DNA from 2 places in the Planococcus dechangensis genome. Region 2 is predicted to be linked to the other one. Evidence: a T-box and tRNA genes for the amino acid it is inferred to sense, from the RefSeq annotation. Region 2 holds a T-box; the other holds one or more tRNA genes.
The links. A T-box is a leader RNA that pairs with one kind of tRNA and senses whether it is charged. The one in region 2 lies ahead of ACFO5U_RS03270 (valine--tRNA ligase), so its partner is inferred to be a tRNA-Val.

Region 1: it encodes a tRNA-Val, which carries the amino acid that the T-box ahead of ACFO5U_RS03270 (valine--tRNA ligase) is inferred to sense. The anticodon was not compared.

What each region holds. Positions count from the first base shown of each region.
Region 1 is NZ_JBHSGL010000005.1:768,626-785,169, forward strand. It holds gene ACFO5U_RS07085 (efflux RND transporter permease subunit) at 1-634, opposite strand, end outside; gene ACFO5U_RS07090 (peptide chain release factor 3) at 803-2,371, opposite strand; gene ACFO5U_RS07095 (UDP-N-acetylmuramoyl-L-alanyl-D-glutamate--2,6-diaminopimelate ligase) at 2,547-4,010, opposite strand; gene ACFO5U_RS07100 (M42 family metallopeptidase) at 4,028-5,077, opposite strand; gene ACFO5U_RS07105 (ATP-binding protein) at 5,181-6,755, shown strand; gene ACFO5U_RS07110 (PepSY domain-containing protein) at 6,793-7,377, opposite strand; gene ACFO5U_RS07115 (PepSY domain-containing protein) at 7,590-8,315, opposite strand; gene ACFO5U_RS07120 (sensor histidine kinase) at 8,318-9,685, opposite strand; gene ACFO5U_RS07125 (response regulator transcription factor) at 9,669-10,364, opposite strand; gene ACFO5U_RS07130 (aldehyde dehydrogenase) at 10,432-11,820, opposite strand; gene ACFO5U_RS07135 (Gfo/Idh/MocA family protein) at 11,838-12,761, opposite strand; gene ACFO5U_RS07140 (hypothetical protein) at 12,863-13,012, shown strand; gene ACFO5U_RS07145 (thermonuclease family protein) at 13,148-13,858, shown strand; gene ACFO5U_RS07150 (hypothetical protein) at 13,873-14,385, shown strand; tRNA gene ACFO5U_RS07155 (tRNA-Val) at 14,479-14,551, shown strand; gene ACFO5U_RS07160 (TRAP transporter permease) at 14,653-16,544, opposite strand, start outside.
Region 2 is NZ_JBHSGL010000005.1:38,256-54,799, forward strand. It holds gene lon (endopeptidase La) at 1-1,759, shown strand, start outside; gene yihA (ribosome biogenesis GTP-binding protein YihA/YsxC) at 1,759-2,343, shown strand; gene hemA (glutamyl-tRNA reductase) at 3,288-4,661, shown strand; gene ccsA (cytochrome c biogenesis protein CcsA) at 4,837-5,667, shown strand; gene hemC (hydroxymethylbilane synthase) at 5,686-6,615, shown strand; gene ACFO5U_RS03250 (uroporphyrinogen-III synthase) at 6,608-7,294, shown strand; gene hemB (porphobilinogen synthase) at 7,291-8,271, shown strand; gene hemL (glutamate-1-semialdehyde 2,1-aminomutase) at 8,273-9,559, shown strand; gene ACFO5U_RS03265 (AbrB family transcriptional regulator) at 9,760-10,827, shown strand; T-box leader at 10,849-11,066, shown strand; gene ACFO5U_RS03270 (valine--tRNA ligase) at 11,148-13,781, shown strand; gene ACFO5U_RS03275 (ATP-grasp domain-containing protein) at 13,887-14,681, opposite strand; gene ACFO5U_RS03280 (ATP-grasp domain-containing protein) at 14,678-15,541, opposite strand; gene ACFO5U_RS03285 (bifunctional folylpolyglutamate synthase/dihydrofolate synthase) at 15,612-16,544, shown strand, end outside.

The DNA of each region.
Region 1 (16,544 bases), 730 kb from region 2:
CTGGCAACGAGATATTATTCGCCTGAATCAGCTGGACAATATCCGACTGTTGCAATCCGCGCTCTTCCAGCTCCTCTTGGTCCAGTTGAATCGTTACATCTTCGATCAACGACCCAGAAATATTCACACTGGCGACCCCATCGGTCTGGCGCAGCTGAGTTTCCAACTCTTCTGCGACCACACGGACATCTTGCTCGGCATCAGTGGCGCGCAGCGACAATTGGATGATCGGGAATTGTGAAGGATCGAATTTCAAAAATCGCGGATCATTCGAATCATCGGGAATCGGTGTTTGAGCAATACGCTGTGTAACTTCCGATTGGACATCATCAATATCGGTGTCCCATCCGAACTCCAGCAAAATGAAGTTTGATCCTTCTTGACTGCTGGATTGAACCGACTCAATGCCCGGCAATGTCGCCAAGTTCCCCTCCAACGGCTTAGTCACTTTTTCGTTTACTTCAGTTGGGCTTGCCCCTGGGTAATTGGTGACGACTACCCCAATCGGAGGGTTCAGTTCAGGAATTAAAGTAACGGGTATCCGGAGAAACGACACCGCCCCTAAAATAATGACCAAAAGCATGGTGACAATGGTCAGTACCGGTCTTTTGATGGAAAAATCGCTTAGCTTCATGTGTTCAATCCCTCTCTATGCCTGGTCCCTTTATCATAAGAAAAAAAGAGCGCTACCGCAAACTTGAGGACAGCTGTTCACAGGAACGACATTTTTTACCTAATGCTGAGTATATTTTTTAAAAATCCAATAAAAAAACAACGCGCCATTTAGGCACGTTGTTTTGTCTTACAATAAGCTGTATAAGCGAATTCCTGGATTTTTATCTTGGAACCAACGCGTTGCAAAATCATTTTCGAACAAGAACACTAAATTATCATAACGGTCTTTTACAAGCATCGAACGACCGCTCGACATTGACTCTTTGACGTCTTCTTCATTTTCGATCCAGCGTGCGATTTTATTGCCTACAGGCTCCATTCTCACATCCACATTGTACTCATTTTTCATGCGGTGCTCGAATACTTCAAACTGGAGCTGGCCGACCGCACCTAGAATAACTTCTTCTAAGTGCAGCGTTTTATAGTATTGGATGGCGCCTTCTTGCACCAATTGCAAAATCCCTTTGTGGAAATGCTTTTGTTTCATGACGTTCTTCGCCGTCACTTTCATGAACAGCTCTGGTGTAAACTGTGGCAGCGCTTCGAACTGAAATTTCTTTCCGCTGGTAATCGTGTCGCCAATCTGGTAATTCCCGACATCGTGCAAGCCGATAATATCGCCTGCTACGGCTTCATTAACCAATTCACGGTCATCCGCCAAAAATTGAGTGGTCTGTGACAGCTTGATCGACTTCCCTGTCCGCGACAAGGTAACGTTCATGCCGCGCTCGAACTTTCCTGAAACAATTCGCACAAATGCAATCCGGTCGCGATGAGCCGGGTTCATATTGGCTTGTATTTTAAAGACAAAGCCGGAAAACGGCGTTTCAACCGGATCGACGATATCTTCTTCTTCGGTCATTCGCGGCTGCGGCGGCGGTGCAAACTGAAGATAAGTCTCCAGGAACGTTTCAACGCCGAAGTTCGCTAATGCCGAACCGAAGAATACAGGTGTCAACTCGCCTTTTTTTACGCGGTCGATGGAAAACTCGTTGCCGGCTTCTTCCAATAGCTCGATGTCTTCCAATGCCTGGGTATAATAAGATGTTTTGGTCATTTCATGTTCGCCGGCCAAACCGCCTTCTTCATCAAGCTCCATGAAACGGCCGCCTTCAGAACGAAACGGCTCGATGCGTTTGTTATAGCGATCGTAAATCCCCATAAACTCTTTGCCCATGCCGATCGGCCAGTTCATCGCATACGATTGGATGCCAAGGACTTCTTCCAATTCTTCCATTAACTCCAGTGGTTCTTTGCCTTGACGGTCCATTTTGTTGATGAATGTAAAAATCGGAATACCGCGCATTTTACACACTTTGAATAATTTTACGGTTTGTGCCTCGATGCCTTTAGCGACATCGATAATCATGACAGCGCTATCGACGGCCATCAGTGTCCGGTACGTGTCTTCACTGAAATCTTGGTGGCCCGGCGTATCCAGGATATTTACACGGTGTCCTGAATAATCGAATTGCATAACGGACGAAGTAACGGAAATTCCGCGCTGCTTTTCAATTTCCATCCAGTCGGATGTAGCGAATTTCCCGGATTTCTTTCCTTTAACTGTTCCGGCATCACGAATTGCGCCTCCGAACAGCAAAAGCTTTTCGGTTAAAGTCGTTTTCCCGGCATCCGGGTGAGAAATAATGGCAAAAGTTCTTCTGCTTTCAATTGCATGTTCTAATTGGTCTGACATTGTATACGCTCCTTTAATATCCTCTCTCCATCTTAGAGAAGGATTTTGCAAAAAACAAGAATTATCGCCGGAAATTGCGGAATCCTACACTTGGCTTATGCACAAAAAAACGAACGAAGAAAAATACTGCATTTTTCTCCGTCCAGTTCACTCTGCGCATTAGCCAATTGCCTTTTTATGATCCAAACTTCAAGCGAGCTTCGTCTTCTGCAATGTCTTTGTCGCTATGCGGGTATTTCGTATTTCCGATGATTTGGTAATCTTCATGGCCTTTTCCTGCCAATATGATGATATCGCCAGCTTCAGCTTGCTGGACTGCATGCCTCACAGCTTGCTCACGGTCGCCGACGCAAACATAGCGGTCATGCAACATTCCTGCTGCCAAATCCGTGACAATGCTGTCATAGGGCTCGTAGCGCGGATCATCTGTCGTCAAGACGACATAGTCCGCAACAGAGGCTTTTTGTGCCATGATCGGGCGTTTCGTCTTATCCCGGTTTCCACCGGTGCCCACTAGGAAAATTACCCGTCCTGTTTTGAAATCTTCTACTGCAGCAATTGCTTTTTCGATGGCATCCGGTGTATGGGCATAATCGATGAACACGGAAATCGGTGCATCAATTTGCGCTTTTTGCATGCGCCCTTCAACCGGAGGAATAGCTTCTAAAGCGTTGATGACATCTGCGATCGCATAGCCTTCAGCAACTAAAGCAGCTGTTGCTGCCAGTGCGTTAGAGACGTTGAAATGTCCCAGCAGCTTCATTGAAACCGGGTAGCTTCCTTGCGGGCAATAGAGCATAAAAGAAGTTCCTTCTTTTTCGAGGCGTACTTCTTTTGCATGAAACATTGCATTTTCGTTCATGCCATACGTATAAATTGGAAACGGAGTCATGGCAGCGAATTTTTCCGACCATTTATCGTCCGCATTCAAGATAGCCCGTTTGTTTTTTGTAAGATCTTGGCCTAGCTGAGAAAACAGCAAGCCTTTAGCGTGTCCATATTCTTCCATCGTTCCATGGAAATCCAAATGGTCATGCGTCAGGTTGGTGAAGATGGCCGTGTCAAATTCGACACCGGATAAGCGCCCTAGCACAAGTCCATGTGACGATACTTCCATCGTCATATGGGAACAACCTTCATCATTGGCGCGGCTGATCATTTCCTGCGTTGTCAGTACATCGCTCGTCGTATTCGCTGACGGGTGCAAGTCGCCGTTCAAATTGAATCCGATAGTCCCGGTCAATGCCGATTTTTCCCCAAGCTCCATGAGCATGGCGTGCAGCATGCCGGCAACGCTCGTTTTGCCGTTCGTGCCAGTGACGCCGATCATATTCAGTTTCTTCGACGGATAATCGTAAAAGCGGACTGCGAGGATGCCGAGCGCCCGTGTCGTATCGGGAACTGTGACAACCGTTGCTCCTTCGATCTTCAGCGGAGTTTCCGCCAGAATGACCGCTGCGCCTTTAGCAACCGCCTGCTCGGCGTAGTCATGGCCGTCGACTGTATAGCCTTTGATGCAGACAAATAGCGAGCCTTCCTGTATTGCTCTTGAATCCATCGTGATATGTGAAACCTCAGCCGGTAATTGGCCATCTATAGTTAGTATTGGAATGTTTGCGAATAATTGCTTGCTGTCCATCTGAAATCCTCCTAATGTTATGACCCGATCGGCGAACTGGCATATGCATGAAGCAATTCAGCTGTCGCTTTAAGTGAATCGACATGTGTCCGCTCGTATGCATGGGATGCTTCGATCCCTGGCCCGAACAATGCATGTTTCACGTCTGCCCCTGCGCCGATCGCAGCGGAAGCATCCGAACCGTAATACGGGTAAATATCCACTTTGTAGTCGATGTCTTGCTTTTTGGCAAGTGCGATCAAGTGGCGTGTTAATCCGTAATGATAAGGGCCGCTGGAATCTTTTGCACAGATCGATACAGTATATTCATCTGAAGCTTGTCCATCGCCGATTGCGCCCATATCGACAGCGATATATTCTTCTGTCTTGGCGGGAATATTGGAATTGCCGCCATAACCGATTTCTTCATTATTGGAAATATAGAAATGAGTCGTGTGCGGCAAAGTATCACTTCCGGAAAAATGTTTAGCCAACTCTAACACAAGCGCTGTGCTCGCTTTATCATCCAAATGACGTGATTTCACAAATCCTGATTCCGTTTTCGTAAAGCGGGGATCGAACGAAATAAAGTCGCCTACTTCAATGCCTTGCGCACGCACTTGTTCTGCTGAATCGCATTTCATGTCCAGGCGCACTTCCATATTATCGGCCGTACGCTCTGCCGTACCGGAATCCCGGTAGACATGGACAGTCGTCTGATGGAGCAGGATGGTGCCGCTGATCGCGGCACCTGTAGACGTGTGAATCAGGCAATTCTCGCCTTCGATGGCGTTGAATTTAAAGCCTCCGACGAGCGACAATTTGAGGCGGCCGGACGGCTTGATTTCCTTCACCATGGCGCCAAGTGTATCGACGTGTGCGGTCAACAGGCGGTGGCGCTCGTCGTCTTGCCCTTTGATCGTTGCAATGACGCCGCCTTTATTCGTCGTTATGTATGGAACTTGAATTTGGTCAAAGTATTTTTCGATTTTTTTCATGACTTGCATCGTATAGCCGGATGGGCTTGGCGTCGTGACCAATTCCTCCAAAATCGCTAAAGTTTCTTGCTCATTCCATGAATATGCCAATCTAATCACTCCTTGATTTCTTAATCATATCAAAAACAGCCATATTCGCACAGTCCCGACTATAGTAAGATGAGAGTGACTCTTAGTTGGATGAGGTGCATTTATGAATAGCTACCTGACAAACCGCAAGCGCAATCAATTGTTCATCCACCTGTTCGGCTTTTCAAGCCTGGCTCATTTAGCGCTAAATTTCTTCGTCGACATTAATGCAGCCATCGTGGCGCCGATTTACGGTATGATTGCGTATATGATACTCTTCACCTTACTTTATACGAAATTGCCTCCAGCCAGGTTGCGTTTAGCTGTGCTATTTGCGATCAATGCCTATATTTTCATTCTCCAATTCGAATCTTTATCCGCTGTAACAGCTATCTATTTCATCATTCCGATTATCGCAGCTTCTCTATATAACGACACTTTATCTATTATTGCATTGTCCATCTTAACCGTGATTGAAGTGCTGCTGCTGACATTTGTGTTTGACCGCTTTACCACAACAAGTTCGCTTGAGTATATACATGTATCCATGGTCATGTTTTTTGCGTTGATCATGTTATTGGCTGTTCTGCACAGTGTATACTTCAGCAATTATTGGCGGCAATTGGAACTGCGCAATGCCTCCATGAAAAAAGCGCTCGTTTCAAAAGAAGGCTATCTGGACCTGTTTTTCCAGGCAGCGAAAGACGCGATCGCGGTTTTTGACTTTAACGGCCGAATCATCGCAATCAACCCGGCTTTCGAGCAATTATACGGATGGGCTGCTGATGACTGTCTCGGCAAAAAAATTGCCCTCTATCCTCCTGAACACGCACAAGCAGCTGAGCATCGCGCGGAGCAAGTCCGTCTCGGGGAAAGTTTCACACTCGAAACAGAAGATATCCAAAAAGACGGCACCCGCTTCCCGGCCCAAATTACATTGTCTCCGATTTTCGATGCCAGTGGAAAAGTGATTGCCACATCCGTTATCTCAAGGGATATCAGCTACCGGAAGGAAACCGAGCGGATGCTGTTGCAAACGGAAAAACTTAAAATGGCTGGCGAAATTGCGGCTGGGGTGGCTCACGAAATCCGCAACCCGATGACTGTCATTTCCGGTTTTGTGCAAATGATGCACAACGACCCGAATCATCGCTATCCAAGCTATACGTCGTTGATGCAATCAGAACTCGACCGCATCAATTTGATTATCAGCGAATTTCTCATACTCGCAAAACCGCAAGCGCCAGAACGAAAACCGCTCGAAGTCGGAAAAATTCTCGATGAATGCATTTTCCTGTTTGGGCCGGAATTCACTGTCCATAATATTGTAGTCAAAACAGATTTCAACGGCGGCCCGTTCCATGCTGTGGGAGAAGAACACCACCTCAAACAAGTGTTTATCAATGTATTGAAAAACGCGATCGAAGCTATGGATGATGGCGGCACTATCTGGATCAATGCGACGCTATTAGATGCAGACAAGCTGACCATCAGCTTTGAAGATGAAGGTGACGGCATTTCGGAGGAATTAATTGAGCGTGTGTTCGAACCGTTTTACACAACCAAACCAACCGGAACTGGCCTCGGTTTATTGATTTCTCAAAAAATCATCCAAGAGCACGAAGGAAGTTTAGCAGTGGAAAATCGGCCAGAGCAGGGTGCTCGCGTTATTATTACATTGCCTCTCACCAATAAATAGCAGAAACCCTCCCGTTTGATCCAACGGGAGGGTTTTCTCAATCATCAAAGTCGGTTTCGACATGATGAACGGTGCCGTTGATGGCATCCACATACACCTCGTAATCGGTATCTCCGTCTTCGAATTCCACCTCATAGATAAACATGCCATGTTCTTTCTCCAATTCTATATCATCGACTTTTCCAGAGGCGACTGTCCGAGCTATTGCCACAGCTTGTTGTTTTCCGATCAATTGGCTTTTGGAAACCGTTCCACGATGCTGCTGCGGTTGTATCTTGTTGTTCGCTGCTTCCGGTTGTAACTCCCCGTTTCTAATCGCGCCGTCCTTTGCATCGATTCGGAATTGGTCCACTGTCTCTTTTTTCTTCACCTCGACAGAATAATGTGGATCTTCGTCATCGCCGCTGAGTTTGAGCTCCACTGCATTTCCTTGCGCTTTTGTTTTGGCTATCTCTTTTGCTTCTTCAAAGCTGATAAAGCGCTGCAATTCATTTTGCGGGGCTGCCTTTACTGTTGATTCCGGCGCGGCTTGTGAACTCTCTGGCGAATCCCCTGTATCTGCTAACACAATGCCTCCGAATGCCAAAATAGCTGCTGCTGGAATGTAAATCAATTTTTTCATGCCTCTCTCCTCCTGTTTTCTTATTGGATTTATCATATCCAGCGCAGCTTAAAGCAACGTTAAGCGAAGATGAGAAATTCCTGAGAATAACTCCATTTCACAATAAATCCTACAACAAGCCTAGTTGGAATTGACTGCTTAAGATCAAAAAAAGACGGTGCCGAAAGCCAGTTTCTTGAGCTCTCAACGCCGTCCTTTTCACCACTATCCGTTCAGTCGTCCCATTCCACGGTCATCGTCTCTCCACGAATCGCATGGATTTGGATTTTTGCTTCCCGATCTGTCGCGTCATCATCAATTTCCACCAGATAATAACCACCATCATCCGTCTGGACAAATTCCACATCGTCCACTTCGCCGTTCAAGGTTTCTTTGGCTATGGCAATCGCCGCGTTTTGGCTGATGATGCGCTCGGGTTCAGAAGCCGGCTCTTCAGGTTGTTCAGCCGGTTTTTCAGGTGCAGCCGCAATGTCACGCGCCTCTTTTTGGACATCCATAATCTGCCCATCCACAGCAGAGACAATAATCATTTTCTTCTCCGTATCGCTTAACAGCTCAATATTATATGCATTGCTTTCCTGCACATAGCGAACTTCATCCACTTCCCCGGATTCAGCAGCCTGCGCAAACTCTACCGCTTCCGTTTCCGTCAATACTTTTGATGGAGCCTGTGATTCTATTAACTCCAATGAAGCGACTTGTCCGTCCGCCCTATTGACCGCCGCTAAATATCGGCCGTCGTTACGATTAAATTCAATTTGATAAAACTCTTCCGTTGCCGTGGCTTTATCGACTTGTCCCCCATACAACTGTTCGATGGAAGCCTGTGCTTCTTCGATCGTTACCGATTCTGCAGATGTTTTCGGGAACAACAGAAAAGTCAAGGCGATAAGCAAAAAGACAATGGCTGCAGCGCTGAGAGCCCAAGATTTTCGCATGATCATCCCTCCTGTTCCGATTGTAACTCGGGAACATTAAAATTCTCTGAGAAAACAACGGTAACCGTCGTGCCTAATTGTTCGATGCTTTCAATTTCCAGTTCGATATGAAGCGAATCCGCCAGTTCCTTTGCGAGTGCAAGGCCGAGCCCGAACCCACCTGTTTCACGGCTCCTCGCCTTGTCGACACGATAAAAGCGCTCAAAGACATGAGGCAATGATTGTTTCGGGATTCCGACGCCGTAATCTTTGATTTTCACAAACACTTGACCATTTTTTCCAGCCTGCATTTCGATCGATGCCTCGCTATACTTTCTTGCATTATCCAACAGTATATACAATAGCTGTTTTAATTTCTGGACATCGGTCGTCACCGGCAACGAACTATCATCCAATTGCAGCTTGAATTCCCGGTTGTATGAAGCGTTCATAGCGGTCATGACTTGATCGAGCACAAGTGATAAATTGACTTTTTGCCATTCCATTTGCGCTTCACTGCGTCTGGCAATATGCAGCAATTGTTCGATCAATTGCCGCATGCGTTCGCTCTCATTGCGGATAGCACTCAATGCCTCTTCCTGCAGCTCCGGCTCCTGCGCACCTCTGCGCTGCATTAAATCGGCAGAGCTGCTAATAACGGTTAGCGGTGTTCTCAATTCGTGGGAGGCATTGGAGACAAACTCTTCTTGTTTCTTGTAATTTTCTTCAAGCAATTCGATCATCTCATTAAACGCAACGCCCATTTGGCTCAATTCATCGCGGTAATCGCCTGACACCGGTAGCTTCTCGAACGAGCCGTCGCGCTGGATACGTTGCATCGTTCCGGTCAACCCTTCGATCGGGCGCGTCAAAACGCGACCAAGCAAAGCGCTCGACAGAAAAATTGGAATCATTGCGAGTAAACTGACCGATATAAGAACAATCCTTAGTGTGGCAAGATTTGCCGTTACTTCCCTCAACGATTGTGCGACGATCAATTCCACCACTTCGCCATTCGGCCAGATGACAGGGGTCGTCACATAAGCGAATTGCTCACCAGCGATTGCCAACCTTCCGGAGGTTCCCTCAACGTCGTAAGGAAACTGGACTTGTACAGTGGGACGTTGAATGGGGTTGAAAGTATTCGCACTGGGGTTTTTTTCTTGGATCAAGCCGTCTATCGGCACATACGCACGCAAGACATCGTCTGGTGTTTGGCTTGTGTTTGTATTGAAGGTTGTGACCATCACTTCCACTTCCGATTTTAAGCGTTCAACTTCCGTATTATAGGACAAATTGCTGAATGAAAAATAAATGACCAGCGCAAGTATAGCCAATACGAAGAACATCAATAATGTGGAAGATAAGTGGATTTTATTTTTGAGCTTCATGCTGCTGCTCCTTTAGAACATAGCCGACGCCACGAACCGTTTGTAAATATGTTTCATTTTCACCGAAATCGACTTTTTTGCGTAAATAACGGATATAAACATCGATGACATTCGTATCCCCATAATAATCATAACCCCAAACCGCATTCAGTAATTGTTCGCGGTCTAGCACTTGCTTGGGGTGGCGCATCAAATATAGCAGCAAATCGAATTCCCGCGGCGTCAATTCAATATGCCTTGTGCCGCGTGTCACTTCCCGTGTGGTTTCGTTCAGTTCAAGTTGTTCGAAACGGTGAACATATTGGTCAGTCGGGCTCTTTGGCCGTAAGTTGGCGCGGATTCTCGCTAACAATTCCTCGATTTCGAACGGTTTTGTGACATAGTCATTTGCCCCCAGATCAAGGCCCGCGACCTTGTCTTTTACATCGTTTTTCGCTGTCAGCAAAATGACCGGCAAAGTGGCGTTCGCCGCACGGATACGCTTCAACACATCCAATCCATGGATTTCGGGCAACATTAAATCCAATAAAACCAAATCCCATTGCTGTTCGCGGAATTTAATCAAACCTTCCGACCCCGTCAAAGCGACAGCGGTTTCATACCCCTCGAATTTGAGTTCCAGCTCGAGAACACGAGCAATGCTTTTTTCATCTTCCACGATCAATATGCGATCCGTCATATGGGCCCCTCCCCTTTTTTCTTATAATAGCAGGTCTCAAAAGAAAAAAGCGACCTAAAGGCCGCTTTTACTTCAATACTGTCCTCACCCATTTCGCTTTGTTTTTATAAGGCGGGAATGTCAGGCTGGTCGATAATTTCGTCGATTTCCGGACAATGGATTTGGCGTGTGTGAATGTCTCAAAGCTAGTCTTTCCGTGATAAGCACTCATGCCGGATGGGCCGACGCCGCCAAACGGCAAGTAAACACTGCCTACATGCGACACCGTATCATTGATACATCCTCCGCCGAACGGCAATTGATCCAAGAAGAACCGGATGGCACGCTCGTTTTCCGAGAACAGATAGGCAGACAGCGGTTTTGGCAGCTGACGGATTTGGCGCATCAATAGGGGCAAATCATTGTACGTGATTACCGGCAAAACAGGACCGAATAATTCGTCTTCCATCGATGGATTATCCCACTGGATTCCGTCCAGCAAGGTTGGTTCGATATAGCGGTCTGAACGGTCAAAATCGCCGCCATAAACGATATGGTCACGCTCTTTCAACAAAATATCCGTTAAGCGGTCGTGATGCTTCACATTGACGATGCGCCCGTAATCTGGACTGTCTTGTGCATTTTCCCCATAAAAATCGCCAATCGTTTGTTTGAGAATATTCATGAACGGCTCTTTGACCGCTTCGTGCACACAGAGGTAATCAGGTGCCACACACGTTTGTCCCGTATTCATGAATTTTCCCCAGGCGATGCGTTTGGCGGCAAGCTCCAAGTTAGCGGTCTGGTCGACGATTGCAGGGCTTTTGCCGCCTAGTTCTAGCGTAATCGGCGTGAGACGCTCTGATGCAGCTTTCATGACCACTTTTCCAACTGGTACACTGCCAGTAAAGAAAATGTAATCGAAAGAAGCATGGATCAACGCGCTCACTTCTTCACGCTCCCCTTCGACCACTTTGACGTAATACGGCGGAAAGCTTTCTTCTAGTATCCTACGAATGACGTGCGCGACATTCGGTGTCGCTTCGGATGGTTTGACGATTGCGCAATTGCCGGCTGCCAGTGCGCCGACCAACGGTTCCATCACTAGTTGGAAAGGATAGTTGAAAGGACCGATAACCAGGACGGAGCCGTATGGTTCACGCATGACGAAGCTTTTGGCCGGCTGTAGATGGAGCGGGGTCTTTACTTGTTCAGGCTTCATCCATGTTTCCAAATGCTTTGCCATATAGCCGATGCTATCAAGTACAAATCCGACTTCCGTCGCGTATGCTTCAAACTCGCTTTTCCCGAGATCCAATTGCAGCGCTTCGATGATGTCATCTTCATGTTTTTGGATGGTTGATTTTAATCGCACCAGCTGCGTTTGGCGAAACTCAACCGATTTTGTTGCTCCTGTATAATAATAGCCGTGTTGTTCATGGATCATTTCTTCAACATCGTTTGCAGTGAAATTCACAGGTAATCCCCCTAATGTTAGTCTGTTAGTAATTGGTCAATATAACGCTGAACGACCAGCCCTTCATCAAATCCAACAAGGAACGTCGATTGGTCTTTCATTTCAGCAAAAAGCGATGGCACAATTTTTTCCGTTTTCACTTCTTCACGTGTTATCTCTTGATCTTCCTTATACAAACGCGACCAATTTTCAAGCGTCAGAACGCCTTCTTCACCATACACCTTGAATTGCAGTGATTCTTGCTGGCCGACTCCGCTCAATCCTGATAGTAAAAATGGCGATCCTTGCTGAGTTTTGCCGTGTGCGATAATGCCCGTTTCACATTTATCCGGATCTTCAGGATAATCTACTTGATGCGAGTCTATCTCTAATGTACCGAACAGACGGTGCATCAATTGCAAATAATGCGGAAACACTTCACGTACAAAGCCCCCTTGGCTGCGTGAAGCGATCCACGGATTTTGCTGCCAAGCTCTCGGCCATACCGGAAACACGGTAAGCAGTTCGACGCGGCGGATTTTGCCGATAGCGCCGCTTTTGATGAGCAGCGCCATTTCACGGACTATGGGAGAGTACATAAGCGGAAAATGCATTGCGGTCTGGATTCGGTTATTGATAGCCGATTCAGCCATTTCCTCTGCAGCTGCGGCGTCATGCGCCAATGGTTTTTCACATAACACATGTAAACCTCTCCTTGCGGCGGTTTCTGCCAATTCTGCGTGACTTTTCGGCGGCGTACCGATATAAACCCAATCAATCGGTGCTTGAAACAGCTCATCCAAAGAGTTTGTCACAGGCAAATTATACTTATCTTCAATATATTTCAGTCTTTTTGTATCGGTATCGTAAACCGCTTGAATGTTTACGCCGCCTTCTTCTATCGTTTGTTTGATGATTCGTTCCCCAACAATGCCGGCACCAATAATTCCGAGTGTGATCAAAGCAATCGCCCCTTTTTTAATTCCTTGTTTATAAGTGTAACCTTCCAGGGTATAGAATAGTCAAACAATTACATTCGGAAAAAAATAGAGGAGGCATTTTCATGAACGAACAATCACACTGGTGGGAACCCATTTTTACCGGAACACTTGAATTGGGCGTCAATAAAGAAAAGCTTGGAACCGCTAATGAGGAAAGCATTTTGTATTTAGGCGCAGCAGCCACGCCCGACCAAGCAGCACAAACCTCGTGAATGTCCAGTTACATAAGCAAAACGCTTGATCCGCAGCAGCCGGAACAGGCGTTTTTATTTTGACTTGCCAGCGGACAATGCATTGCTGCTTGGTTGACATTTCGCTATAATTCGAATTAGAAAGCAGGGATCCTTATGAAAGCATTTTTACTTTTCCTCGGCTTATTATTGTTGTCGGGATGTGCGATTCCTGGGGCAACCGACACTAGCGGCACACAAGACCGCATTCCTGTCGAAGTGACCCAAGTAATTGACGGTGATACCGTCAGAATCATATACGAGGGAAAAGAAACAACAGTGCGTTATTTATTAGTCGATACACCTGAAACAAATCATCCGCGTTACGGTGAACAGCCGCTAGGCCAGGAGGCGACAGAGCGCAACCGTCAACTGCTCGAAAGCGCCAACCAAGTCGAAATCGAATTTGATGTCGGCGGCCGTTTCGATGATTACGACCGTCTACTCGGTTATTTCTATGCAGATGGAGAAAGTGTCCAAGAACAGTTGTTAGAAGAGGGATTTGCACGCGTCGCCTATATTTATCCCCCGAATACCCGCTATGTCGACGAGTTCCGTGATGCGGAAGCTGATGCCAGACAACAACAAATCGGCATTTGGGAGTTTGAAAACTATTCGACTGACCGCGGGTTCAATTCAGATGCTTATCAGCCGGGCAATGCCGTGGCTCCAAGCCAAGACTGCCAAATTAAAGGCAATATCAACAGAAGCGGCAATAAGATTTATCATTTGCCCGGTACTGCTTCCTATGAACAGACCAATCCGGAACAATGGTTCTGTACTGAGCAGCAAGCGCGCGATGCCGGATTCCTCAGTGCAGGACAATAAAGAGGAGGGATTGGATGCAACTGCTCGTATTACGGCTTGATTATCATAGCTCGTCCGAACTTGAAAAACTGCAGAAGCAACTTTATGTGCCAAACCCCAAAAATGCAATGCAATTGCCCCATATCCCGTTGATTGCTTATGAAAAAACTTCTCCATTGCATTTGAAACAAGCCATCCAACCGGTCGCGCAGATTAGCGGATACCCCCTTTTCACTGCTACCGATATCGGATTTTCTAAAGAACAGGGTCTTTTTTATTTCCAGGTGCATCCGGATCATGCATTGATAGAACTATTTCAGGCATTGCAATTAGCCAGTCGGCAATTTTTGACCGCCTCTTCTCCTACCGCTTTATGGAGACCATACATTCCGTTGATCGACCAGGTCCAGGCTCCATTTTGGGGACCGTTATTCGCCAGGCTGGCATTGGAAGCTACCCCAGTCAAAGGAACGATTGCCGCAATCGAATGCTGGTCAGTTGCAGGTGGCAGGACGACTATTGAATGGAGCATTTTTTTGGACAGTTGAAAATACTCTATTCGATAAACCGAAAGTTTTTTTACAAAAGCTATTGTCTTTTTCTCATGTGCCATATATAATAATAAATGTCCTTGAGATTGCGATTCCTTAGCTCAGCTGGGAGAGCGCTACCTTGACAGGGTAGAGGTCGCTGGTTCGAGCCCAGTAGGAATCATACGAGAGCAATCGCGAATTGCTCCTAAAAACCAGCCGGTTTACACCGGCTGGTTTTTTTTTGGATAAAAAAAGATGGAAGCCAATAGGCTCCCATCTTTTTTATGCAGTTTGTGCTTTTGGCGCCTTTTTATCTCTGGACAGCCACTGAAGGACGAACAATACGATGAATACTCCAGCACCGATCAGATCTGTAAAACCTTCAGGGTAGATCAACGCAATACCGGTGACGAAAGTGATGATCCGCTCGAACCAATTGAGTTTGCGGTACCAATAACCGATGAGTCCCGCACCGATAGCGATCATGCCGGTCACAGCGGTGATCACTACCCAAATAATCTGAGGCCAAGTCGTATCGATCATCAACAGTTCTGGTGATAAGACAAACATATACGGAATGATGAACGCCGCAATGGCAAGTTTTGCTGCATTGAACCCGGTCCGTATCGGTTCCCCTCCGGAAATCCCGGAAGCTGCGAATGCCGCGAGTGCAACAGGTGGTGTAATATCTGCAATGATACCAAAGTAGAAAACGAACAAGTGGGCAGACAAAGCGACTACGATCGGCACTGCTGCACCTGCCGGCTCATCGATCATCAATAAAGTGATAATCGCTGGCGCCGCAATAGTAGAAGTAATAACATAGTTTGCTGTCGTCGGTGAACCCATTCCGAGTACGATCGCAGCTAGCATCGTAAAGAACAAGGTTAATAGTACATTTCCGCCAGAAGCGGATACTAGCCCGTTCGCCAACGCAAGGCCCAATCCTGTTTTGACGACCACACCCACGATGATACCAGCCGTTGCAGTAGCAGCTGCAACAGCTAGTGCGGTACGAGCTCCATCCACAAGCGCATGGATCATATCTTTAAAGCTGAGTCGCGTCTCTTTGTTGAAAGCACTGACAAAAATAGTCAACAAAATACCGTAAAGAGCAGCTTGCATAGTTGGAATACCGATTAACAAGAATACGATGATTGCTAAAATCGGTGTTAACAGATAAATCTTTTTCAAGACCTCTTTGCGGTTCGGCATCTCTTCTTTCGAAAGGCCTTTCAATCCGATGCGCTTTGCTTCGAAATGAGTCATAATCCAAACCCCAGTGAAATAAAGCAAGGCCGGTATTGTCGCCGCTTTGGCGATTTCCCAATATGTGACACCGCCGATAAATTCGACCATCAAGAACGCTGCCGCCCCCATAATCGGTGGCATCAGCTGGCCGCCTGTTGAAGCTGCTGCCTCAACCCCACCGGCAAATTCTTTTTTGTATCCTAATTTTTTCATCATTGGAATCGTGTAGGAACCGGATGTTACTACGTTCGCTACCGAACTTCCGGAAATGGTCCCTTGCAAAGCACTTGAGAAAATCGCTACTTTTGCAGGCCCGCCGGTCAAGTTTCCTGCCAAGGTGACGGCAAGATCATTGAAATACTGACCGACACCTGTTTTTACAAGGAATGAACCGAATAATAGGAATGTAAAGATAAAGGTCGCAGAGACACCAATCGGCGTCCCCAGAATTCCATCTGTCGTAAAGAACATCAATTGAATAAGCGAATCCAAATCCTGCCCCCGATGCCTCATAAAGCCCGGGAAATATGGACCGAAAAAGCCATAAGTCAGGAACAGCACGCCGATAACCGTAATTGGCATACCGACCGCACGCCGTGTCGCCTCTAAAGTTAAGAGAACCGCTAGAATGCCCACTGCCAAATCAAGGTCAGTGACACGTCCAATGCGGAAGACCAAATCATCGTACATGATCGGCCAATAAGCACCGACCCCGACTGACAATAAGGCAAGTAAGTAATCGTACCAGGCAACTTTGTGGCGGGCTCCTTTGCGGCGGCGCATCGGAAACAGCAGGAAGATCAATGACAAAGCGAACCCTAGGTGGATTGAACGTTGAATATAGGCCGTATACTGGCCGAATATGGCGGTGTATAGCTGAAACAACGCAAAAGCCAGAAGCCCATAAAATACGACATGCTTAA
Region 2 (16,544 bases):
CAAGCGCCTGGAACTATTGATCAGCCGTCTGCACAATGAACAGGAAGTCCAAGATATCGAAAAGCGCATTAACGACCGCGTGAAAAAAGCGATGGAAAAAACCCAGAAAGAGTTTTATTTGCGCGAGCAGATGAAAGCGATCCAAACCGAACTTGGCGACAAGGATGGCAAAGGCGCAGAAGTTGCGGACCTCAAAAAGCGCATCAATGATGCCGGCATGCCCGAATCGACTGAGAAGACGGCGCTGAAAGAATTGGACCGCTATGAGAAGCTGCCTTCTGCCGCAGCAGAAAGCGGCATTATCCGCAATTATATCGAATGGCTCATTACGATTCCTTGGTCGGAAGCGACCGAAGACCGCCTCGATATCAACTATGCAGAAGAAGTATTGAACCGTGATCACGACGGATTGGAAAAAGTCAAAGAACGCGTGCTCGAGTATTTGGCCGTCCAACAGATGACCAAGTCATTGCGCGGGCCGATTCTGTGCCTCGTCGGGCCCCCGGGAGTTGGGAAAACTTCACTTGCGCGCTCGATCGCCGAATCACTCGACCGTAATTTCGTCCGCATTTCGCTAGGCGGCGTGCGTGACGAATCGGAAATCCGCGGCCACCGCCGGACTTATGTCGGCGCGATGCCAGGACGCATCATTCAAGGGATGAAAAAAGCAGGAACGGTCAACCCGGTATTCTTGCTCGATGAAATCGACAAAATGTCCAACGATTTCCGCGGCGATCCGTCCTCGGCTATGCTCGAAGTGCTGGACCCGGAGCAAAACAATACGTTCAGCGACCATTACATCGAAGAAAGCTATGACCTGTCGAATGTGCTGTTCATCGCAACCGCAAACGACCTCGGATCGATTCCAGGACCTTTGCGCGATCGGATGGAAGTCATTTCGATTGCCGGCTATACGGAGCTTGAAAAGAAACTCATCGCCAAAAACCATTTGGCTCCAAAGCAAGTGAAAGAACATGGCTTGTCCGAAGAGCAACTGTCATTCGAAGAAGATGCATTCGTCGCCATGATCCGTTACTATACACGGGAAGCCGGCGTACGCGGCTTGGAGCGTCAAATCGCATCGATTTGCCGTAAAGTGACCAAGCAAATTGTGTCGAAAGAACAAGAGCATGTAACGGTTGGAGCGAAAGAAGTCGAAGAGTATCTCGGCAAAAAGAAATTCCGTTACGGCGTCGCTGAAACGGAGAATCAAGTAGGCGTAGCGACTGGACTTGCATACACGGCTGTCGGCGGCGATACCTTGCAGATTGAAGTATCCTTGTCTGCCGGTACGGGCAAACTGCAATTGACAGGAAAGCTCGGAGACGTCATGAAAGAGTCGGCACAAACCGCCCTATCATTCGTGCGTGCTCAAGCGGAAGCGCTTGGCATCGATCCGAACTTCCACAAATCGCATGATATCCATATCCACGTGCCGGAAGGAGCCGTTCCAAAAGACGGTCCTTCTGCCGGTGTGACGATTGCGACTGCGCTGGTGTCTGCACTCACGAAGCGCCCTGTGCGCCGCGATGTCGGGATGACAGGCGAAATTACGCTGCGCGGGCGTGTCTTGCCGATTGGTGGGCTGAAAGAAAAAACCTTGAGTGCCCACCGAGCAGGATTGAAGACGATCATCGTCCCTGCAGAAAACGAACGCGATCTCGATGATGTGCCAGAATCCATTCGTGAAGAATTGGAATTCCATCTCGTCAGCCAAGCGGAACAAGCGCTCGAGATTGCATTGGAAGGAGACAAATAATGGAAGTCCATAACGTAGAATTGGTGATCAGCGCAGTACGCCCTGCACAATACCCGGAGACGGAACTGCCTGAATTTGCACTTGCCGGACGGTCGAATGTCGGGAAGTCATCTTTTATCAACAAATTGATCGGCCGCAAAAGCATGGCGCGGATCTCATCCAAACCCGGCAAAACACAAACTTTGAACTTCTATAAGATTGAAGAGCAATTGTTCTTTGTCGATGTACCAGGATATGGCTATGCGAAAGTCTCGAAAACCGAACGTGAAGCATGGGGCAAGATGATCGAGACCTACATCACCAGCCGCGAGCAATTGCGTGCGGTGATTCAAATCGTCGACCTGCGCCATCCGCCGAGTAAAGATGACCAGATGATGTATGATTTCATGAAGCATTACAATATCCCGTGCATCATCATTGCCACTAAAGCGGATAAAATTCCAAAAGGCAAATGGGACAAGCATAAGAAAATTGTCCGCGAAACACTGGACATGGAAAAAGGCGATCCATTAATCGTCTTCTCTTCCGAAACAGGGCTCGGCAAAGACGAAGCCTGGAAGCAAATCGAAAAACGCATGAGCTGAAAACAGACAAGGACCGAAAAATCATTGATTTTTCGGTCCTTGTTTTTTTTATTGGTTTTTATCTATAGCTAGTAGCAACGGTTAAGGATGATTAGACAAATGAGTGAAATACATGGTTCTCTATAGGCTTCTTATCGAAAAAACCGCCTTCCGCTTAGGGCATGCCTCTCGCAATGAGCCAAGAAAAGCACTTGTCTCATTGCTTCGGCTAGCCAATGAATTGTCGAAAGGAAGTTGAGCCGATTCATTTGCGACGCATCTGCTTAGCAGATATGGGAGCACGGGCTGTTAAGCCGCATACGCCGTGCGGCTAGGAGATGACATAGAATTCTTTGAGTTAGGAAGTTATTTCTTTAATCAGCTTCATGGACTAAGTGGCAACGCTTATTTGGAGTTGTATAAACTAATTATGAATTTCGAGATGCTGAGTACCTGAACTTATACAAATCAACAAGCAGATACTAATCAGTTATAAATATAGAGATAGTGATGAGATTTACTACTATTCTAAAACTAGAGATGAAGCGGAAAGGGGCCGACGCCGGAGGGACTGCGCGGGACAGGCGAGACAAATGTGGCGCGCCCTTTGCGGCACATTGGCTCGACGCCCGCCCCTCGGCAAGCGTGCCCCTTGCAGCGCAATCTCTACAACACCCATTTCACATATATTCATCTCTATAATCTCGTTCCTGATGCCTCAATAGTGCAATCATAAAAGAGCCAAAAAAGAATGGATATTGTGTGTAAGTTCACAGTCTATTCCGACTACAAGCGTTATACTTGTTACGGTATTCGCGCTTTGCTAGAATTGGAATAAGGTTAAGTTTAGAATGATTATTAATAAGCAGGTTCATGCCTTGTTCACAAAATCGTAGGCATATTCCGCTTTTGAAGTGGTATACTTAGGGAAATGAAATATTGAACGTGAAAGGTGTTTTAAGCCCATGCATACACTCGTAGTCGGGGTCAACTATCGTTCAGCACCTGTATCGATCCGTGAGAAGCTGTCGTTCATCGAAAGCGAGCTTCCACAAGCGATGCAAGCGCTGCAACAACAAAAAAGCATATTGGAAAACGTGATCGTATCGACATGCAACCGAACGGAAATTTATGCCGTAGTGGATCAACTTCACACCGGCCGTTTTTATGTGAAGCAATTTTTGGCTTCTTATTTTAACATTCCGATGGAACAATTCTCTCAATATTTGTTCCTTCATGAACAGGACGAAGCGATTGATCATTTGTTCCGTGTTACAGCCGGTATCGACTCGATGGTGCTGGGCGAGACGCAAATTCTCGGCCAAGTAAAGTCCAGTTTTCTTGCAGGGCAGGAAATCGGAACGACAGGGACGGTTTTCAATCAATTGTTCAAGCAAGCCGTCACGCTCGCAAAACGTGCGCATAACGAAACGGCGATCGGCGAAAACGCTGTATCGGTATCGTATGCGGCTGTTGAGCTGGGCAAAAAGATTTTCGGAACGCTGAAGAACAAGCATGTCGTCATTCTCGGAGCAGGGAAGATGGGCGAACTCGCCATCAAAAACTTACAAGGCAGCGGCGCAGATCGCATTACCGTGATCAACCGCACATTCGAGAAAGCGGAAGTGCTGGCAGACAAATTCGGCGGCAACGCAAAGCCGTTGAATCAATTGCAATGTGCATTGCTTGAAGCGGACATCCTCATTTCTTCTACAGGGTCGACTGATTTCGTCATCGACTTGGAATTGATGCAGTTTGTCGAAAAGCTCCGCAAAGGCAAGCCTTTATTCATGGTCGATATTGCGGTACCGCGTGACATGGATCCGCGCATCGGCGACCTTCAAAATGTCTTCTTGTACGATATTGATGACATGCAAGGCATCGTCGAAGCGAATCTTGCTGAGCGTGAACGCGCCGCCAAACAAATTGGCGTCATGATCGAACAAGAGGCAGAGCAATTCAACGATTGGCTCGGTACACTCGGTGTCGTCCCGGTCATCTCTGCCTTGCGTGAGAAAGCGCTCGGCATTCAAGCCGAGACGATGGCGAGCATCGAAAACAAGATGCCGGATTTGACGGACCGTGAAAAGAAAATCCTCAACAAACATACAAAATCAATCATCAATCAATTATTGAAAGAGCCGATTTTGCAGGCGAAAGAAATGGGCACCGCGAAAAAATCACGCGAACAATTAGAGTTGTTCATGCAGATCTTCGGCATCGAAGAAGAAGTGGAAGAACAGCGTGACAAGCAAGCCCGTGCCGTCCGCCAAAAAGCGGAGCAAGCGCGTCTTGAAAAACAACAGGAAACAATTGAAGCTCCAGGCTATACTGTTTAAAGAAACAGCCCAATCGGTCGGAAGCGTTTGTCCCCGCTGATTGCCTGTTGGTCCAATCGCATATTTACCGCCCGTTTAAGCGGGACAAAGCTATCTTATAATGAGGCGTTTTCGATTCTATATGTTAAAATGTAGAGGCGAAACGCCTTTAATTATGGAGACGAAGGGGAATGGGATGGCTGATATAACAATGGCAAGGCTGCATGAAGCTATGGTTATACTATATGCTGTCAGTCTTGTCTTTTATTTTGTCGATTATTTATATACTACGAAAAAAGCCATCCGGATCGCCATGTCACTTCTTGGGATTGTTTGGCTTATGCAAACCGTGTTTCTTGTGCTGTACATCATCGAGACGCAGCGCTTTCCGGTTTTGACGTTATTTGAAGGCATTTATTTCTATGCCTGGCTGCTGGTTACGCTGTCGCTCGTGCTGCGGATTTTTTACCGCTTTGACTTTGCGGTATTTTTGATCAATATGATCGGATTCATCTTTATGGTTATCCATACGTTTGCACCGGTGCAGATCGAACGCTCGCCAGTCGGCGAAGCGTTAGTGTCTGAGCTATTGTTCATCCACATCACGTTCGCTATTCTGTCATATGCGGCATTTTCGTTGTCGTTCGTTTTCTCGGCTCTGCATTTGCTGCTATACCGTTTGCTGAAGCAGAAAAAATGGACCAAGCAATGGACCAGCTTGCCGTCGCTCGGCCAAACCGAGCAAGGCGCGACCATTTCCATCTTGGTCGGCATTCCGCTGTTGTTCGTGTCGCTCGTCCTTGGCTTTCAATGGGCGGTTGTCTCACTTGAAGAGTTTTCTTTATTGGATGTGAAAATTGTCGGATCGTTCATCTTGTTGATCATCTACAGCGTCATCTTATGGCGGCACCGGCAAGGCTCCTTGAATGGCATGAATTATGCCTGGGCTCATATATATGCATTTTTATTCTTGCTGCTCAATTTCTTTTTCGGCAGCCGTTTATCGGAATTTCATTTTTGGTATTAATAGAAGGGTAGGATTTAATTGAGAAAAATCATTGTAGGTTCTAGAAGAAGTAAATTGGCGTTGACGCAAACCAATCAATTCATCGAAAAAATGAAAGCGGCAGGTGCGCCGTTCGAATTTGAGATCAAGGAGATCGTTACAAAAGGCGACCGTATATTGGACGTTCAATTGTCGAAAGTCGGAGGCAAAGGCCTTTTCGTCAAAGAAATCGAACAAGCGCTGCGCGATGAAGAAATCGATTTTGCGGTCCACAGCATGAAGGACATGCCGGCTGTATTGCCTGAAGGCTTTGTCATCGGCTGCATCCCTGAACGGGAAGATCCGCGTGATGCATATATCGCCAATGATCATGTTAAATTGATGGATTTGCCGGTCGGCGCAGTGGTCGGAACGAGCAGCTTGCGACGCAGCTCTCAGCTCTTGATGTTGCGTCCGGACCTTGATGTCCAGTGGATCCGCGGTAATATCGACACACGCCTAGCGAAGCTGCGTGCGGGTGATTTTGATGCCATCATCTTGGCAGCGGCCGGGCTTAAACGCATGGGCTGGGGCGATGATTTGGTGACGGAATTCATGTCGACAGAAGACTGCTTGCCGGCAATCGGCCAAGGGGCATTGGCGATCGAATGTCGCGAAGACGATGCGGAATTGCTCTCTGAACTGGCGAAAGTGAACGATCGTGTGACGGAACTTGCTGTCACGGCAGAACGTAAATTCCTGAAAGATATGAACGGCAGCTGCCAAGTGCCGATCGCGGGCTATGCGACCGTCTCTGGTGATAAAATTTCATTCACTGGATTGATTTCCGCTCCAGAAGGCGACCAAGTGTATAAAGAGTCTGCTGCAGGAAACGATCCAATCGAAGCGGGACGCATTGTAGCTGATAAAATCAGTGCGCAAGGCGGATATGATTTGATTCAGCGCGTCATCGCAGAAAGCAATGTGTAAAAAACACCCGACCATCATCTTTACGGGCAGCCGTTTGCCGAAAGAAGCACAGCAGTTGGCGATCGAGTATGGCGCCAGCGTGCGCTATGTGCCGCTCATCGAAACGGTGCTGCGGAATACCGATGCACCAGATTTCGGACGTTATGGCTGGCTCATTTTCACGAGCCGAAACAGCGCCGAAGCTTTTTGCCGGATCGGCTTGAAAACACATGCGAAAATTGCGGCAGTCGGCGATAAAACCGCTGAGCTACTAGAACAGCATGGCTATCCGGTCGACTTTATTCCGTCTGTCTTCAGTGCCGACGTGTTTGTCCAGGAATTTCCCGCAATTGCCGGCAGCGAGCGCTGCTTGTTTGTGCGCGGCGCTTTGGCAAAAGATACCATCTTGTCGATGCCCTTGAAAATCGATGAATGGACCGTCTACGATACGGTGAAACAAACGGAGCATGCCAAACAAATGGCGCAGCTAGAAGGCGTCATCATCATTTTCGCGAGCCCTTCGGCCGTTTCTGCATATATCGAAGCAGGCGGGGATTTCCGCCATATCCAATCTGCGGCGATCGGGCATATTACCGAACGAGCCATTATGGATGCGGGGGGCACGGTTCATTTCCGCCCGCAAAAATATACGTATATAGAGATTATCCATGAAATAATGAAAGGAAGTTGCAATTCATGACAGATTTGAAATTTGACCGCCATCGCCGTTTGCGCGGCTCTGTGAACCTTCGCGCCATGGTTCGCGAGACATCGATCCAAAAAGAAGATTTCATCTACCCGATATTTGTCGTAGAAGGCGAAAATGTGAAAAATGAAATTTCATCCATGCCGGGCGTGTATCAACATTCCATTGACCGCCTCGGAGAAGAACTCGACGAAGTGGTAGAACTTGGTATTCCATCCGTTATCCTGTTCGGTGTTCCGAAAGACAAAGATCCGGTTGGCTCTGGAGCTTACCACGACCACGCCATCACGCAAGAAGCCATCCGTTTCGCGAAAGCGCGCCATCCGGAATTGGTGGTCATCGCCGATACATGCTTATGCCAGTATACAGACCACGGACATTGCGGCGTGATCGAAGACGGCGTCATCTTGAATGACGAGTCGCTCGATTTGCTTGCACGCACAGCCGTTTCACAGGCGAAAGCCGGGGCAGACATCATCGCACCATCCAATATGATGGACGGTTTTGTCGCTGCGATCCGCTACGGGCTGGACGAGGCTGGATTTACCAACACGCCGATCATGTCATACGGCGTCAAATACGCTTCCGCCTATTACGGGCCATTCCGTGAAGCAGCACATTCAACGCCGCAATTCGGCGACCGCAAAACCTATCAGATGGACCCGGCAAACCGCATGGAAGCATTGCGCGAAGCCTCATCCGATGTCAACGAAGGCGCGGATTTCATGATCGTCAAACCGGCGCTGTCCTATCTTGATATCATCCGCGAAGTGCGTGATAACTTCGATATTCCGATCGTCGCCTACAATGTCTCAGGCGAATACGCCATGGTCAAAGCAGCTGCACAAAACGGCTGGGTAGACGAGGAGAAAATCGTTTTGGAAACATTGCTCAGCATGAAACGTGCGGGCGCAGATATTCTGATGTCGTACCACGCAAAAGACGCGGTACGCTGGCTGGAGGGGAAATAATATGGGTTACGAACGTTCAAAAGCAGCATTCGAAGAAGCAAAAACCTTAATGCCGGGCGGCGTCAACAGTCCGGTACGGGCATTCAAATCGGTCAATATGGATCCGATTTTCATGCAATCCGGTAAAGGCGCTACCATTAAAGATATCGACGGCAATACATATATCGATTACGTGTTGTCGTGGGGCCCGCTGATTCTCGGGCACGCCCAACCGGATGTCGTCAAGGCGATCCAGGAGCAGGCGGAACTCGGCACTTCATTCGGCGCACCGACCGAGCTCGAAAACGATATGGCGAAACTGGTCCAGGAACGTGTGCCATCGATCGAAATGATCCGCATGGTCTCATCGGGTACAGAAGCGACGATGAGCGCACTGCGCGTCGCGCGCGGCTATACCGGCCGCAACAAGATCCTCAAATTCGAAGGTTGCTACCACGGCCACGGAGACAGCTTGTTGATCAAAGCGGGTTCAGGCGTTGCGACACTTGGATTGCCGGACTCGCCAGGCGTTCCGGAATCTGTAGCGAAAAACACCATCACAGTTCCTTATAATGATCTGGAAAGCGTACGTTTTGCGTTCCGCGAATTCGGGGAAGATTTGGCGGCAGTGATTGTCGAACCGGTCGCCGGCAATATGGGCGTTGTCCCGCCGGCTGAAGGATTCCTGCAAGAGCTGCGCAATTTGACGCATGAAAACGGCACGGTGTTGATCTTTGATGAAGTGATGACCGGTTTCCGCGTCGGCTATACATGCGCGCAAGGGCATTACAACGTGATCCCTGACATGACTTGCCTCGGCAAAGTCATCGGCGGCGGACTGCCAGTCGGCGCGTTCGGCGGCAAGCGTGAAATCATGGAACAAGTCGCACCGAGCGGCTCGATTTACCAAGCGGGCACTTTGTCCGGAAACCCTCTCGCAATGCGTGCTGGATTCGAGACTTTGTCACGCTTGAACGAAGCGAGCTATGACACGTTCAATGAACGTGCGGACCAGCTTGAAAAAGGATTCCGTGAAGCGGCTGAGAAATACAATATCCCGCACACGGTCAACCGTGCAGGCTCGATGATCGGCTTTTTCTTCACCGATCAGGAAGTGGTCGATTTCGAAACGGCCTCGAGTTCGGATTTGGCATTGTTTGCGGAGTACTACCGCTTGATGGCAGAAGAAGGCATCTACCTGCCGCCGTCCCAGTTTGAAGGCATGTTCTTATCGACTGCCCACACTCCGGAACATATCGAAAAAACAGTTCAAGCATTCCATACGGTGTTTGAGAAACTGGCAAAATAAATGAAAACGAGCTGACCCCTGAAGACCATGTTAAATGGTTTTTGGGGGCAGTTTTTTTATTATTTGAAGTGCCCGCTTTGCTTTGGAGCATCGCAAGCAGTTGGGGTGATAATTTTGATGATTCTTTAGGAAGAAATTGAATAGAAATTCATTTTCGGTCTAATAGTCTGGTAATATAAAACTACTTGGAATTTTAATTAGTGAAAGTTGGTAGTTTAGTGAAACGTTTTCTCATTACTTTGGCCATCGCGCTCAGCGCTGGTTTTTTGCTTAGTTTGACCGGGCTGTTCCTGCCGTGGCTGTTAGGTCCCATGGCAGCATTTCTGATCTTGCGGCAAGTGACCGATATGGAGTTCCACTGGCCGAAAATATTCCGGACGCTTGGGCTGTTGTTGCTCGGTGTCCAGATCGGCGCTTCGTTTACACAGGAGTCGGTTATTTTGATGGTGGCGGATCTGCCTTATATGTTGGTCATGACGATTGCAATCGTTGTGTTCAGTTTGCTGCTTGGCTTTTTGTTCCAGCGCATGACGCGTGTCAGCTTGTCGACGGCGCTGCTCGGTTCGATGCCCGGCGGCTTGTCGCAGATGGTATTGATTTCTGAAGAAGTTAAATCGGCCAATGTGACGGTCGTATCGGTCATGCAGACTTTCCGTATTTTGCTCATCGTCTTTACGGTGCCGGTAGCTGCGGGATTTTTGTCCAGCCGCGCACCTGGTGAGCTGGCGGAAACAAGCTTCCGCTTTTCGCCGTATGCATTCGGCATCGCGCTCGTATTCGGTTATGCCTTATACTGGCTCATGAAGCGCATTTCATTTCCAGCGCGTGAATTGATGGCGCCGGTGCTTGCGATGGCCGTAGTGCAGACAGTGACCGGCAGCGATTTGATCGATTTGCCGAGTCTCGTCATCATCATCGCGCAAGTGTTGATCGGGACACATCTCGGCTTGTCGATGGAAAAGCTAGGCGACTCGTTGGACAGCCGCCTAGCCGGTGCGGTTTTCTTGAACACTGTGCTGCTTATCGCGTTTTCTGCCGGGCTAGCATACGGGTTGGAACGGCTGTTGCCGGAGTATTTGTTTCTCGACTTCTTCTTGAGTGCAGCTCCTGGGGGCATGGCGGAGATGACCATCACGGCTCTAGAAGCGGGAGCGGACGTGCCACTTGTGACAAGCTTTCATTTATTCCGTTTGTTCTTCATCTTGCTCATTGCAGCTCCATTGGTGACCTACTATGTGAAAAAGCTTGACGCTAAATCAGGCTATTGAGTACAATAAGAGCAATAGGATATGTATGCGTTGAAGAGGATAGTAAAGTGTCAGGACCATTTCAGAGAGAAAGCCGCCGGGTGAGAGGCTTTCATGGGCCGCATTTGAATGTCACCTCGGAGCAGTAGCCGTGAAATGAGTAGCGGCGACCGGATGCGAATCCGTTATCGAACTTGAGAGCCAGGCGAATTCTGCCTGTGTATAAAGGTGGTACCGCGAAAAACTCCTTCGTCCTTTACGAGACGACAGGAGTTTTTTTGTATTCATTTTTAAGTTCGACAGTAACCAGAGCCGAAAGTTGGCAAGAAGGAGGAATTTGGATGAGCAAACAATTATCAACGAAATACGAACCGCAAGCGATCGAACAAGGGCGTTACGACTGGTGGGTGGACAATAAATTTTTCGAAGCGAAACCGGAAAGCGGCAAGACGCCGTATACGATCGTCATCCCGCCGCCGAACGTAACGGGCAAGCTTCACTTGGGACACGCCTGGGATACAACCTTGCAGGACATTATGACGCGCATGAAGCGCATGCAAGGCTATGACGCCTTGTGGCTGCCAGGCATGGACCATGCCGGCATCGCGACACAGGCAAAAGTGGAAGGCAAGCTGAAAGAAGAAGGCCGTTCGCGTTACTCGATGGGCCGCGAAGCATTCCTTGAAGAATCATGGAAATGGAAAGAAGAATACGCAGGGCATATCCGTCAGCAATGGTCGAAGCTTGGCCTCGGGCTTGATTATTCACGCGAGCGCTTCACTTTGGATGAGGGCTTGTCTGAAGCGGTGCGCGAAGTCTTCGTCAAGCTGTATGAGAAAAAGTTGATCTACCGAGGCAAATACATCATCAACTGGGACCCGGCAACAAAAACGGCGATCTCCGATATCGAAGTGATTTACAAAGATGTACAAGGTGCGTTTTATCATATGCGCTACCCACTGGCAGATGGATCGGGCCATATCGAAATCGCTACGACGCGCCCAGAGACAATGCTCGGGGATACGGCGGTGGCGGTTCACCCGAAAGACGAGCGCTACCAGCATTTGATCGGGAAAAAGATCATCTTGCCGATTATCGGCCGTGAAATGGAAATTATAGCGGACGATTACGTCGACATGGAATTCGGAAGCGGCGCCGTAAAAATCACGCCTGCCCATGACCCGAATGACTTCGAGATCGGCAATCGCCACAATTTGGAACGCGTGCTGATCATGCATGAAGACGGCTCAATGAATGAAAACGCCGGCAAATATGAAGGCATGGACCGTTTCGAATGCCGCAAAGCGATCATCAAAGACCTTCAAGACATGGACGTGTTGTTCAAGATCGAAGAGCACCTTCACTCGGTCGGACACTCCGAACGCAGCGGTGCTGTAGTGGAGCCGTATTTGTCAACGCAATGGTTCGTAGACATGCAGCCGCTCGCAAAAGCGGCGGTCGATAGCCAGAAAAGCGAAGACGGCGTCAATTTCGTGCCGGACCGTTTTGAAAAAACCTATTTGCACTGGATGGAAAACATTCGCGACTGGTGCATCTCGCGCCAATTGTGGTGGGGACATCAGATCCCGGCTTGGTATCATAATGAAACCGGCGAAATCTATGTCGGACACGTTGCACCGGCCGACGCTGAAAACTGGACACAGGACGAAGACGTGCTCGATACATGGTTCTCATCTGCATTATGGCCGTTCTCGACACTAGGTTGGCCGGAACAAAACGACGAGCTGAGCCGTTATTATCCGACCGATGCACTGGTGACGGGTTATGACATCATCAACTTCTGGGTATCGCGGATGATTTTCCAAGCACTTGAATTCACGGGCGAGAAGCCGTTTAAAGACGTATTGATCCACGGGCTTGTGCGCGATGCGGAAGGCCGCAAAATGTCCAAATCGCTCGGCAACGGCGTCGACCCGATGGATGTCATCGAAGAATACGGCGCAGATTCCTTGCGTTACTTCTTGGCGACCGCGTCATCACCTGGGCAAGACTTGCGCTACTCGAACGACAAAGTCGAGTCGGTGTGGAACTTCGCCAATAAAATCTGGAACGCTTCGCGCTTTGCGATGATGAACATGGAAGGCATGCGTTACGAGGACATCGATTTGTCCGGAGAAAAATCCGTGGCGGATACGTGGATCCTGACGCGCCTCAACGAAACGATCGAGCAAGTGACAAACCTTGCCGAGCGTTATGAGTTCGGCGAAGTCGGGCGCTCGCTCTACAATTTCATTTGGGATGATTTCTGTGACTGGTATATCGAAATGGCGAAATTGCCATTGTACGGGGAAGACGAGCAGGCAAAAGCGATGACGCGTTCTGTCCTTGCCTACGTGCTCGATAACACGATGCGCTTGCTGCACCCGTTCATGCCGTTCATCACGGAAGAAATCTGGCAGAACTTGCCGACGGAAGGTGAATCGATCACGATCGCCGCTTGGCCGACAGTGGACCCGGCACTTAGCGACAACAAAAAGGCAGACAGCATGAAGCTATTGATGGACGTTATCCGTTCTGTGCGGACGATCCGTGCGGAAGTGCAGTCGCCGATGAGTAAGAAAGTGCCGATGACCATCAGCGCGAAAGACGCAGCGACTCTGTCGGTGCTCGAAGAAAACGCGGCGTATATCGAACGTTTCTGCAACCCGGAAACTTTGACGATCGGTCACAACATCGAAGCACCTGAGAAGTCGATGTCTGCGGTTGTCTCCGGAGCGGAATTGTTCATGCCTTTGGAAGGCTTGATCGATATTGAAGAAGAACTGAAACGCCTGCAAAAAGAGCTCGATAAATGGGCGAAGGAAGTCAAACTTGTCGAAGGCAAACTTTCTAACGAACGCTTCGTGTCAAAAGCACCGGAAGCGGTCGTCGAAGAAGAGCGCAAAAAACAAGTAGATTATATTGAAAAGCATGCGACTGTTGAAAAGCGCATGGAAGAATTGAAAAATCTTTAAGAAAAAAAGCGATTCCCGGATTGGGAATCGCTTTTTGTTGTCTGCAGATATATTGCTGTCAGTCATTCCGTTCGGGCGCTCGCTTACTTCGTGCTCGCGTTCGGGCTAACTCAAGTCCGGCTCCCGAAACGGATATTCCTTTTCCAGTTTAGCGATGTGCTGCATCAGCAGTTGTGCGATATTGTCGTCATGGGTTTGATAGAACGCACGGGCGCCGACCGGGTCTTCGAGTTCGTTGAACAAATGGCGCCCATCATCTAACAGCAAGAAATCCACACCGATGTAATCGCTATGGAGCGCTTTGGCAATTTTTTCGACATCCATTCGCTGCACTGCGGTCAGTTCAAATCGTTCGACCGAGGCGCCGAGCGAAAAGTTCGCTTTAAAGCCGTTTTGTGCGCTACGTTTGACGGCACCGACAATTTCCGTCCCGATGACGTACGCACGGACGTCTGCTAAATGCGGCACGACCGGCTGATAGAGAAGCGGAACATCAACGGCTGGCATATCCTGTTCCGACTCGAGCAGCCACACATGCACTCCTCCGTGGCCATCCTCCGTTTTGGCGATGCATGGGTATTCAAGTGCAGCACGATAAGTTGGGATCGCAGGAAGACCGAGCAGCTGGAACAATTGAAAGCTTTGCCATTTGTCGTTAGCAACGCGGTTCACTTCGGCACGGTTGATGAGACGCACGCCGCGGTCTTCCAAAAAACGTGAAGCGTGTGGTCGCCGAACACGGAATAACACGAACTGGCCTTTCAACTGACTTGCTAAAGATTCGAGCCCCTCGTCGCTCCAATCGTCCCACACTAGCAAATCGGCTACAGCAAAGCGATTCAGTTCTTCGATAAAGCCGGCATTCGTATGTGCAGCTGCTGTTTCATACAAGACAATCATGCCAAGTCCTCCTTGATGTAGGTGATCATTGCATCAGCGACGTTGACGCCTGTAACATTCAGGATATTGCGGATGTGGGCAGCGGCATTCACTTCACAGACGAGCGTCTGGCTGTTTGGCCCGTATAACAGATCGACCCCGGCAAATACTGCGCCGACCGCTTTTGCAGCATCCAGGGCAAGCTGTTGTTGCTGTTGTGAAAGCTCAACAGGAAACGCGCGTCCGCCGTTGGTGATGTTCGCCCGGAAATCAGTGTCGGATTGCCGTTTCATCGCCGCGACGATTTTTCCACCGACGATATTGACACGGATGTCCCGTCCGCGGCTATATTCGATAAATTCCTGGAACACATAGTCAATGCCGGATAAGCTGTCGACTTTATCGTAAAATTCATCTTCCGTTTCGATCAAATACACTTTCATGCCGAACGAGCCGTGGCCTTCTTTTATGATCATCGGCAAACTGAGTGCACCGAGCACTCCTTCAAAATAGCCCGAATCGCGGATCGAGAATCTCGGGTAGACTTTCGGCGCTACGATCGTTTTTGGCATTGGAATATCTTGCTCGGCAAGGCGGATATATTGCGTCGCCTTGTTGTCGCATAAATCGATGATGGCCGGATCGTTATAGACCGGCACGCCTTGGCTTTTCAGGAAATAGCCGAGCAGGACGTCTTTATCCAATAAAATAGCGAAATCCGGAAACGCTTGTGCTTGCCCGAGCGTCATCTGGATTTCGTGGTTTTTCTTGACGGTTACAGCAATCCCTTGGCGCTTGGCCGCCTCCGCCACCAATTGCGCTTGATCTTCGAATTTATCGGAAACGAGGCTTCCGTTATAGATGACCCAACAACTCAACATATCCATTCCACCTTCATGATATACTCATACTAAAAAAGTGTATCACGTTGATAAGAATAGAGGTTAGAAAATGATCAATGGGCTGGAACGATACAAGAAAAAATGGAACATCACCACAGAAAACGCCATCAAACCGGGACTCGCTGCGATTACTGCTGCACTCGAGGAAATCGGCAACCCGCACAAGCAAGGGCGTTTTGTCCATATAGCGGGTACGAACGGCAAAGGTTCGACCGCGGCGCTGTTATCAGCGGTATTAAGAGCGCACGGCAAAACGGTGGGCAGCTTTTATTCGCCGGGCATCATCGACGTCCACGACCAGATTCAGATGAACGGTGAACCCGTCACGCGTCAAGCGCTCGACCATGTCATGTGCGAACTGTCGAAAGTGACGACGGCGTTGACGGATTTCGAGCTGCTGACCGCGGCCGCTTTCCTGCAATTCCGCAACGCCGCGCCTGATGTCTCCATTATCGAGGCGGGTATGGGAGGACGCTTTGACTCGACGAACGTCATCGATCCGCAAGTCGCAATCATTCCGTCTATTGCCAAAGAACATACCAATTTCCTCGGCACCGAACTGAAAGACATCGCATACCATAAAGCGGGCATCATCAAAAAATGGAAACCCGTCATCGCAGGTCCGCTGGAGAACGAGGCGCTGCAAGTAGTGAAAGAAGAAGCACGGCAGCAGCACGCTGAATTGATCATACCGAACAGCCCTTACGAAGGCGAGTTGAAATTAAAAGGAGCGCACCAGAAATGGAACGCCAGCCTGGCATATCACGCCGCTATGGAAGTGCTGGGAGCGGAATTTAACGAAGCCGCGGCACATCAAGCATTGGCACAGGCCGAAATTGCTTACCGTTTCGAGACGGCAGCACCGGGGCTGATCTTCGACGGGGCGCATAACGAAGCGAGCATCCACGCATTGGTGGAAACGATTCAAGCGGATTTTCCTGACGAACAAGTGCGGATCGTGCTCGGGATGCTTCGCGATAAA